Regions from separate parts of the Streptomyces sp. CNT372 genome, predicted to be linked through region 2. Evidence: riboswitches for the same ligand, from Rfam matches in the RefSeq annotation. Region 2 holds a riboswitch; each other region holds the start of a gene.
What was found. A riboswitch is a leader RNA that binds a small molecule or an ion and turns the genes downstream of it on or off. The one in region 2 is predicted to bind cyclic di-AMP.

Region 1 (3,264 bases), on a different contig from region 2:
GGCGGCGCGGTTGGAGTCGAGGTTCGGCGCGAAACCGCCCTCGTCGCCGAGGCCGGTGGACAGGCCCTTGGTCTTCAGCACCTTCTTGAGGGTGTGGTAGACCTCGGTGCCCCAGCGCAGGGCCTCGGAGAAGGACTCGGCGCCGATCGGCGCGATCATGAACTCCTGGATGTCCACGTTGGAGTCGGCGTGCGAGCCGCCGTTCAGGATGTTCATCATCGGGACGGGCAGCAGGTGCGCGTTCGGGCCGCCGAGGTAGCGGAAGAGCGGCAGGTCGGACGCCTCGGAGGCGGCGTGCGCGACGGCGAGGGAGACGCCGAGGATGGCGTTGGCGCCGAGGGAGGACTTGTCCGGGGTGGCGTCCAGGTCGAACATCGCCTGGTCGATCAGGCGCTGCTCGGTGGCGTCGTAGCCGACGAGCTCCGGGCCGATCTGCTCGATGACGGCGAGGACGGCCTTCTCGACGCCCTTGCCCTGGTAGCGGTTCTGGTCCCCGTCGCGGAGCTCCAGGGCCTCGAACGCACCGGTGGAGGCGCCGGACGGAACGGCAGCACGACCGGTGCTGCCGTCGTCGAGGCCGACCTCGACCTCGACCGTGGGGTTGCCTCGGGAGTCCAGGATTTCCCGGGCTACGACGACGTCGATGGACGGCACGAGCATCTCCTTCTGGGATGTGACGCGAAATAGGTGCAGAGGTCTGCTTGGCCTTGCGGCAAGAGCCTAACCGCACCGGAGGGAAAGGCCCCCCGATGCCCGCTCCCTGGGACGGAAAAGGACATCAACAGCGGAGAAAGGGGTGGAACCCCAGCCTCCGCGCCCGGGGACCGGTCCGGCGGCGGACCGGCGGCCGTCCCGGAGCCGGTTGCCGGACCTCCGGGGGCGGCCGGGCACCCAGGGGGCGGCCGGGACAGCCGAAGGCCCCTGAGGGCTCGGCGGGCGGGCGGCCCCGGCGCCCGGACGGACGGAACCCCGGCCCGGCGTGTACGGGGGAAGGCACGCCGGACCGGGGTAGCCGGTGCCCGTCGGGGCGGGTGGGGGGAAGTCCGCCCGGTGACGGGAGGGAGGGGTCAGCTCAGGTGGAGCTGCTGACCGGGGTGGATCATGTCGGCGCTCTCCAGGATGTCCTTGTTGAGCTCGAACAGCTTCTTCCAGCCGCCGTCGACCTTCTCGGCCTCGGCGATCCTGCTGAGGGTGTCGCCGGGCTTGACCTTGTACTCGCCGTCGCCCTTCTTGAAGCCCTTGGCCCCGCCCTTCGGCGCGGACTCGGTCTTCGGGGCGGCCGGGGCGGACTTCTTCGGGGCCTCGGACCGCTCGGAGCGGGTGGTCGGGGCCTCGGCGCGCTCCTTCGGCTGCTCGGCGGCGCCGCCGCCGTACGGGGTGCTGGACAGGTTGACGCCGCAGCTCGGCCAGGCGCCCTTGCCCTGGCCCGCCAGGACCTTCTCGGCCACGGCGATCTGCTGGGACTTGGAGGCCTGGTCGGCGGTGGCGGCGTACGCGGTGCCGCCGTACGCGGCCCAGGTGGAGGCGGAGAACTGCAGACCGCCGTAGTAGCCGTTGCCGGTGTTGATGGACCAGTTGCCGCCGGACTCGCACTGGGCGACGGCGTCCCACTCGGAGGCCGTGGCGGCGGAGGCGGAGGTCGCGCCGATCAGCGGGGCGGCGACCGCCGCACCGGTGATGCCCACGAGGGCGGCGACACGGGTCATCTTCGACGGACGGCGGTGCTTGGCGATGCCGGAACGCAGCATGAATCGTCTCCTCACCGACGCCTACGAGGTGAGCTGTCGGGTTCGGGCCGGAAAGGTGCCCGGCCGCGCACTCGTGGTGCGCGGCTTCACCCCAAGCCGTTCTCGGCCCTCCCTCGCGGGCGGCCGGGACCGGCACTTACCTGGGTCCCCCGCTCCTGCCTACGGCGCTGTTCCAGCGACGACTGTTCCCCCCGACCGACGGCAGGATTCGGCGTGACGGTCAGCGGTGCCCACCGGTGGTGAGCGGTTCCGACCGTAAACACACGTCTCCCCGATGTTCAAAGAAGAACATCGGGGAGAAAACGGACGAACCGCCGGGCGAATGCAGGCTGTTTCCGCAGGTCGCGGTCGAGATGACCGAAATCGGCGGGCGAAAGGGGCCAGTTGCGGCAAAGAGACCCTTGTCTCACTTGCACAGAACGGACATTACCCGACGAAACGACAGGGCGAACTACTCCTGCTCCAGGCCGAGATCGAGGCTCTGACCGGGGAGGATGAGGTCCGGGTCGTCGCCCACGGTCGTCTCGTTCGCGGCGTAGAGAGCCGCCCAGCCACCCGGGACCTCCCGGTCGGCGGCGATCGTCCAGAGGCTGTCGCCGTCCTGGACCGTGTAAGTGCCCTCGGGTGCGGCCTCGGTCACGCCGTCACGTGCCGATCCGTCACCTCGTGAGGCATGGTGGCCGTTCTCGCGGGATACGTCCGCATTGTCCTGATCCGTGGCTTCCGAGGCCGGGGGCTCGGTCCCCTCGGGGGCCGGGGTGCCGCGGTGCTTGCCGGTGCCCTCGGGCACGGACCGCTCGCCCTCGGGGACGACGGAGCCGTCGGCGTCCGCGTCGGCGGAGGGGTCCACCTCCTTGGCGGGCTCCCCCTCCTTCTTGTCCGTGGCGTCCGGAGCGCCGCCCTCGGGCGCGCCCGTCCCACCGCCCGTCCCACCGGAGCCGGTGCCGTCGGTGCCGCCGGTCTCGCCGGCCGGGCCGCTCTTCGCCAAGTCGCCGTCCGTCGCGTCGGAGCCGGCGCCGTTGTCCGCGTCCGGGGTGGCGGAGGGGGCGGGCTCGGAGGGGAGCAGGTCGCCGGGCTGGACACCCGGGTCGGCGTCCCCGTCCGCCGTCAGGCCACCCACCACCGCGCACGCCTGCCACGCCTCGGGCCCCTGCGCCTGCAGCACCTTCTCGGCGACGGCGATCTGCTGGGACCGGCTGGCCAGATCGGCACGCTCCGCGTAGGCGGTGCCGCCGAAGTCCTCCCAGTTCTCCTGGGAGAGCTGGAGGCCGCCGTAGTAGCCGTTACCGGTGTCGATCGTCCAGTTGCCGCCGGACTCGCACTCGGAGACCCGGTCCCAGGTGGCGGCGTCGGCAGCGGACGCGGAGCCCGCGCCGAGCAGCGGGATGGCGATGGCCGATCCGGTCACCCCCGCCGCGACGACGATGGCCGGTGCCTGACGGGGGCGGCGGTGGCGTCCGTTCCCGGAGAGCATGCAGTTGCCTTTCGCGTGACTACGGGGACCCGTGTGACCTCG
Region 2 (3,264 bases):
TGGCCCGGGACATGGCCCGGCGGACGTACGGCCCGGCGGCCGGGCACGCGGTCTCCGAGTACGAGCGGTTGGCCACCTCCCTCGCCTTCCTGCGCCACCGGGCCCACCGCGGCGCGGCGGGCCCGGACTTCGTGGAGCGCGAGCGGGAGCTGCTGCACCGCCTGTGGCTGCGGCGCGAGGTGGCAGCCCCGGCCCTCGCGTACGCGGCCCGGGCGACGGGCCGGACCGCGTACGTGCCGCCGCACCGGGACTACGACGGCTACAACCCGTACCGCACCTGACCGCCGCCGGACCGCTCCCGGCGCCCCGGACGGCCGCGCGCCACGCCCGGGCCGCCGTATCCGGGCAGCCGTGTCCGGGCAGCCACGCCCGGGCCGCCGCGTCCGCGAGCGCGCCCTCGTGGGCTTCCCCGGAGGCGGAGGCCGGGTTCACGGAACCACAACGCCCCGCCCGGAGCCGCCTGTTCAGCGGCACTCCCGGGGCGGGGCGTGGAGGTGGTGTCAGACGCTCAGGCCCTTGCCCTGCAGCCAGGCGAGGGGGTCGATCCCGGCGCCGCCGGGGGTGTGGACCTCCAGGTGCAGGTGCGGCCCGGTGACGTTGCCGGTCGCGCCGACGCGGCCGATGGTCTCGCCGGTGGTGACCTTCTGCCCCGCGCTCGCGGTCATGGAGGACAGGTGCGCGTAGAGCACCTCGGTGCCGTCCTCCAGCTCCAGCAGGATGCGGTAGCCGTAGGAGCCGGACCAGCCGGCCGCCTTCACGGTGCCGCCGTGCACGGCCTTCACCGGGGTGCCGGTGGGGGCGGCGAAGTCCAGGCCGGTGTGCTGCCCGGAGGACCACATGGCGCCGGACTGCCCGTAGGTGGAGGTGAGGGTGTACGAGGAGGTCGGGAGGGACCAGCTCGCGGCCAGCTTGGCGAGGCGCTCCGCCTCGGCCTTCGCCCGCGCGGCCTCCTCGGCCTTGCGCTTCTCCTCCGCGGCCTTCTTCTCGGCCTCGCTCTGCTGCTTCTTCGCCTCGGCGGCGGCCTGTTCGGCGGCCGCCTTCTCCGCGGCGGCCTTGGCTTCGGCGTCCGCCTCGGCGCGCTGCTGCTCGGCCTGCTGGAGGATGCGGGCGCGCAGGGCCTCGCCCGCGTTGGCGCCCTGCTCGGCCCCGGCGACGGTGCCCGTGTCGGCGACCTGGGTCATCGCGGTGAGGGGCGCGTGGGCTGTGGCGGTGTCCGTCCCCGCGTCCTCGGAGATCAGCGAGCCCACGCCCGGCAGGGAATCCGCGTCGGGGAGATTGTCCGTGACGACATCGGGAAGGGATATGGAGACGGCGGGCTTGTCCTGCGCGGTGGCCATGCCACCCGCGCCGACGGCGGCGATGACACCGACGCCGAGGACGGTGGAGCTGCGCGCGAGACCGCCGCGCTGCTTGGCCACGCGGTGCCGGCCGCGAACCGGGCGGATGGACTCCTCGGTGGGATTCCACTCCCCCGGCGAGCGCTCCGGGGCGTCACCGCCGAATCGGGAGGAGACCGACGGAGCCTCGGGAGCAGGCATGTTGGACGCCACGAAGGCGTACTCCTTTCCTTCCTTCTCGCCTACCGGGTTAGCTGACGGGTTCGGAGCAGGAAGGTCTCCTACGGGTGCCTCGGCCGCACAACTGCGCGGCAGAGATGCCCGATTCACCCCAATGAGTGGTTCCCCGGTTCCCTTGCGGAATTCGGCGCGTGCGCGCGGCGCCGCCACTGGCGGCGGCTGGGACGACCGCGCTGCGTTATCGAACGTTAATAGACGGCCGGGTCGGAATCCAAGCCGTTCCCACTGATCGTTAACGACTGTGGCCAGGACTTTCCGGGACAGAAGCAGCCGGAATCGGGCGAGTTGATCACGCTTCGGTCTCGGAAGAATTCTGATGCCCCGTCATATGCCGTATGCGGTGGCACGGGACGGCTACGGACGGTACCTGCGCCGTACCCGTACGCCACGCCGCCCGGCGGTCGCCGCGATGGCGCCCTGTTCGCGGGGCGGGGCCACCACCGGCACCGTGCGGCGGCGCTCCGGCTGCCCGGCGGCCGGCCGGTTCACCGCGAGCAGCGCCATGTCGTCGCTCGACCCGCCGCCCGTGTAGCGGCGCACATCGTCGACGAGGGCGTCCAGCAGATCGTCCGGCTCCGGGAAGATCGCGCCCCGCAGCCGATCGACCGGGTCGTAGAAGACCCCGGAGCCGTCCCGGGCCTCGGAGAGCCCGTCCGTGTAGAAGAGCAGCGTGGAGCCGGCGGGCAGCGGATAGGTCTCGGCCCGGTCGGGCCAGCCCGCCAGGTCCGCCATCCCCAGCGGCAGCGCCGGCTCGGCCGGCTGGAGGAGTTCCACCCGGCCGTCGGCGTGCAGGACCAGGGGGTCCGGGTGGCCCCGGTTCACCAGCCGGACCGTGCTCGCCCCGACGACCTCCCCGTCCCGTACCGCCGGGATCTCCGCCAGCACGGCCGTGGTGAACCCCTCGAAGGACTCCAGCCCCGCCCGTCGCGCGCTCTCCCGCTGGAGCGCCCGCTCCAGCCGCTGCGCCACCTCCTCCAGGCTCCCCTCCTGGTCGGCGGATTCCCGGAACGACCCGATCAGCACGGCGACGGCCTCCACCGCCTCCATCCCCTTGCCGCGCACGTCCCCGACGAACAGCCGGACCCCGTGCTTGGTCTCCTGCACGGCGAAGAGGTCGCCGCCGATGAAGGCGTCCGCCTGGGCCGCCTCGTAGCGGGCGGCGATGTGCAGCCCGGCGATCCGGTCCTCGGGGGTGGGCAGCACGGCCCGCTGCGCGGCCTCGGCGATCACCCGCGCCGAGGCCAGCCGCTCGCTGCCTCTGCGCACCACCCGGTTGACGAGCAGGGCCACGGCGGACACCGTGAAGACCGTGCTGATCTCGGTGAACGAACTGATCTCGGTGACGTTGTCGTCGTAGAAGTGCAGCGCGCTGGTGGCCACCACCGCGGCGATGCCGGTGAGCAGCGTCACCACGAAGGAGGCGAGGGAGGCGGCGATCAGCGGGGCGGCCGCGTAGAGGGGGACGGCGGTGAAGCGGGGCGGGGCGAGCGAGTCGTAGAGCACACCGCCGACGAGCATCACGGCGGGCAGGATGCGCAGGTACCACGGAGTCCGGAAGCCGCCGACCTGCTCTCGCCCCACTGCTGCACTCCTGCCGCTTCACCCACGGCCACGGACCGGTGCCGTGCCCTTCCATGCTGCGTGCCCTCGGGCGCCGTGGCGACTTGCCACCGCCCTCCCGCACAAA
Region 3 (3,264 bases), on a different contig from region 2:
GCGCCCCCGGCCGCGCCATGCAGGCCCTGCGGGTCGCCGTCCCCCACGGCACCCAGGGCGACCTGGTGCGTGTGCACCCGGGGGAGGAGTGGCTGTACGTGCTGACGGGCCGGCTGCGCCTGGGCCTCGGGGACACCGTGCACGACCTGGCACCGGGTGACAGCGCCCACTTCGACTCGCTCACCCCGCACCGGATCGCCGCCGCCACGCCCGAGGGCGCCGAGCTGCTGTTCGTACACACCCTGCTGCAGAGCCCCGACCCGCACCCCCATCCGCACGTCCGACCGGAAGCCAGGTGACCAGGGAATGTCGCACGACCCCTTGGACAAGCGCGGAGCCGGCGGCGGCCGGCGCGAGGACCGGTTCCCGCGCGGACTCGTCATCCGGCTCTTCGCCTATCTGATCGCGGGCCACATCGTGGCCGCCTTCCTCTACCTGCTCTTCCTGGTGGGCGCGCAGAACCAGTGACCCGGCGGGGCCGGAGGGGGGCGCCTCAGGCGTTCTCGACCAGCCGGCTCCGCAGCCGCTCCCGGGTGGCGGGGGAGAGGCCGAGCCCCTCGGAGAGGTACTGCTCGGTGCCGCCCCAGGTCTCCTCGATCGTCTCGAAGGCCGCCGCGAGATAGGCGGGGCGCGCGTCGAAGAGCGGACTCAGCAGCTCCATCACCTCGGCGGACATCGCGTCCGGGGAGTCGGAGCCGCGGGTGACCTTGTAGCGGCGGTGCGGGTCGTTCGACTTGAGGTAGTCCGCCTCGATCGCGTCCCGCTCCACGCCGACCGCGAGCAGGGTGACGGCCACCGACAGGCCGGCCCGGTCCTTGCCGGCGGCGCAGTGCATCAGGGCCGGGACGCTGTCCTCGGCCAGGGCGTGCAGGACCCGGCTGTGCTCGGCGGTCCGCTGGGTGATGATCGCGCGGTAGGCGGCGATCATCCGGTCCGCGCCCTTGCCGCCGTCGAGGATCGACTTGAGCTGGTCCAGATTGCCGTCCCGGACCATCCGCCAGAACTCCGCGCCGTCGGCCGGGTCGCTCAGCGGCAGGTTGAGGTTGCGCACGCCCGGCAGCTCGACGTCCGGGCCCTCCAGCCGCTGGTCGGCCGCGTTGCGGAAGTCGAAGACCGTGTGCAGCCCGAGGGAGGAGAGGAACGCGGCGTCGCTCGCGGTGGCGTGGGCGAGGTGGCCGCTGCGGTACAGCCTGCCGTGCCGCACCCGCCCGCCGTCGGTGGTCGGCAGCCCGCCCACGTCGCGGAAGTTGCGGACTCCGGCGAGTGCGGGCTCGGGGTCCTGCCCGGCCGGGGATGCCTGCGGCAACTGCTGCGTCACATGGACTCCAATCAATGGCGTCGGTGCCCGTCCCTCCACCGGCGCGGTCGCCGGCGCGGGCGCGCTCCCGACGATACGACACCGGTTCACCCGCCCTTCCCGCGCGGCGGGGCCGGGACGGCGAGGACACCGGGGTGAGGGACGAAGCCGGACGAGCCGGTCGATCTTGAGCGGCAAGTGCGGTAGTGGAATTGCATTCGCGCCTTGTGTCCGAATTAGGAGATTGATTGGAGTGTGCCCCGCAAGCGCCGTAAATGGGAAGCGGCTGGTGAGCAGGATCATATTGGTGACGGTGTGTACTGGCTTCCGCCGGGTCAGTTCCGTGCCGGGCACGGGAGTTGACGGCCCGTCGCCCACGGAGGGTGATGGCCGCCCGGTCCCGGTGCGGGTGCGGTGATTGCGTCCGGGAATTCATGGCTTGTTCCCCCGGGGTGGCTCGCCTACGGTCACGCTCAATCCGGACGGACCGCCTAATCCTGCCGCCGACCGGAGTTCGCACCCACCACCGCGTGGCAGGAGCGGGGGACCCAGGTAGTACGCCGATTCCGGAGCAATTCGGACGGCTTGGGGTGAATTCGCGCGACCAGCGTGAACGGGCATCTCCAGCCCGAACCCGACAGCTCACCTCGCAGGCGCCGGAGAGGAATGCGTCATGCCCGGAAAGGGTAAGCACCGCCGTCCCAAGTCCAATCCCGTGAGCCGTGGCTTCGTCGTCGCCGGCACCGGTGGCGCCGCCATCGCGCTCCCGCTGTTCGGCGCCGCGGGCGCCGGAGCGGCGACCGCCGCCCCCGCGGCCGTCCCCGGCACGTCCGCCGTCGCGGCGCAGGCGCCCGCCGCCGCGCAGCAGGCGGCCCCGGCCAAGGCCGCCGCAGCCGCTCAGGCCGCGGCCAAGAAGGCCCCGAAGACCTACACCGTGGTCCCGGGCGACTACCTGTCCAAGATCGCCGACGACCACGACGTCCGCGGCGGCTGGCAGGAGCTCTTCGACGACAACCGGCGTGCCATCGGCGCCGACCCGTCCCTGATCCACCCGGGCCTCGAACTCACCATCGGCGGCAAGTCGAAGCTGAAGAACGACCCCGAGGCGCGGACCGAGTCCAAGCCGCGCGCCTCCCGCGACGACTCCCGGCAGGAAAAGGCCCCGGCCGCCCCCGCCGAGAAGCCCGCCGAGGCTCCCGCCAAGTCCTCCGCCGCCTCGGCGGCCAAGACCTCCGCCTCCGGCTTCAGCGCGCCCGTCGACGCCGGGGTCACCACCCCGTACCGCCAGGCCGGCGGCATGTGGTCCAGCGGCTACCACACCGGTGTGGACTTCGCCGCGGCCTCCGGCAGCACCGTGAAGGCGGTCGCCTCCGGCACCGTCGAGTCGGCGGGCTGGAGCGGCAGTTACGGCAACGAGGTCGTCATCCGCCACACGGACGGCACCTACTCGCAGTACGCCCACCTGTCCTCGCTCTCCGTCTCCGGCGGCCAGTCGGTCTCCGGCGGGCAGCAGATCGGCCTCTCCGGCTCCACGGGCAACTCCACCGGCCCGCACCTGCACTTCGAGATCCGCACCGGGCCGTCCTACGGCTCGGACATCGACCCGCTGGCGTACCTGCGCCAGAACGGCGTCAACATCTGACGCGCCCCCTGCCCCCGGCCTGACGCGGCCCGCGCCGCGTTCTCCGGCCCCGGTGGTGGTCCCCCGTTCCGTCCGGCGGCGGAGCGGGGGATTCCGCGTATTCCGGCTTGGTGGAAACTTGACCGGTGGTAAAGATCACCTCCCGTCAACCCCTCCTTACGGTCGCGTAGGTCACATCCGGACAGGAAGGATGTGCTCCCGTGGCAGACGATTCGAGAACAGAGACCAGTGGCGCATTCGGGTCGTACGCAGCGATCGGTGACAGTTTCACCGAGGGCGTGGGCGACCCCGGACCCGACGGGACCTTCGTCGGCTGGGCGGACCG

Region 1: linked by a shared signal. The riboswitch ahead of C593_RS0108375 (LysM peptidoglycan-binding domain-containing protein) and the one ahead of C593_RS0105320 (M23 family metallopeptidase) in region 2 are both predicted to bind cyclic di-AMP.
Region 3: linked by a shared signal. The riboswitch ahead of C593_RS0116070 (M23 family metallopeptidase) and the one ahead of C593_RS0105320 (M23 family metallopeptidase) in region 2 are both predicted to bind cyclic di-AMP.

The regions. Positions count from the first base shown of each region.
Region 1 is NZ_KB897779.1:92,647-95,910, forward strand. It holds gene eno (phosphopyruvate hydratase) at 1-654, opposite strand, end outside; gene C593_RS0108375 (LysM peptidoglycan-binding domain-containing protein) at 1,068-1,748, opposite strand; cyclic di-AMP (ydaO/yuaA leader) riboswitch at 1,752-1,925, opposite strand; gene C593_RS0108380 (transglycosylase family protein) at 2,200-3,222, opposite strand.
Region 2 is NZ_KB897777.1:599,050-602,313, reverse strand. It holds gene C593_RS0105325 (PrsW family intramembrane metalloprotease) at 1-281, shown strand, start outside; gene C593_RS0105320 (M23 family metallopeptidase) at 501-1,550, opposite strand; cyclic di-AMP (ydaO/yuaA leader) riboswitch at 1,562-1,717, opposite strand; gene C593_RS0105315 (PP2C family protein-serine/threonine phosphatase) at 1,932-3,158, opposite strand.
Region 3 is NZ_KB897782.1:210,376-213,639, reverse strand. It holds gene C593_RS0116085 (helix-turn-helix domain-containing protein) at 1-299, shown strand, start outside; gene C593_RS33370 (DUF6126 family protein) at 307-468, shown strand; gene C593_RS0116075 (tyrosine-protein phosphatase) at 494-1,318, opposite strand; cyclic di-AMP (ydaO/yuaA leader) riboswitch at 1,809-1,968, shown strand; gene C593_RS0116070 (M23 family metallopeptidase) at 1,971-2,939, shown strand; gene C593_RS0116065 (SGNH/GDSL hydrolase family protein) at 3,140-3,264, shown strand, end outside.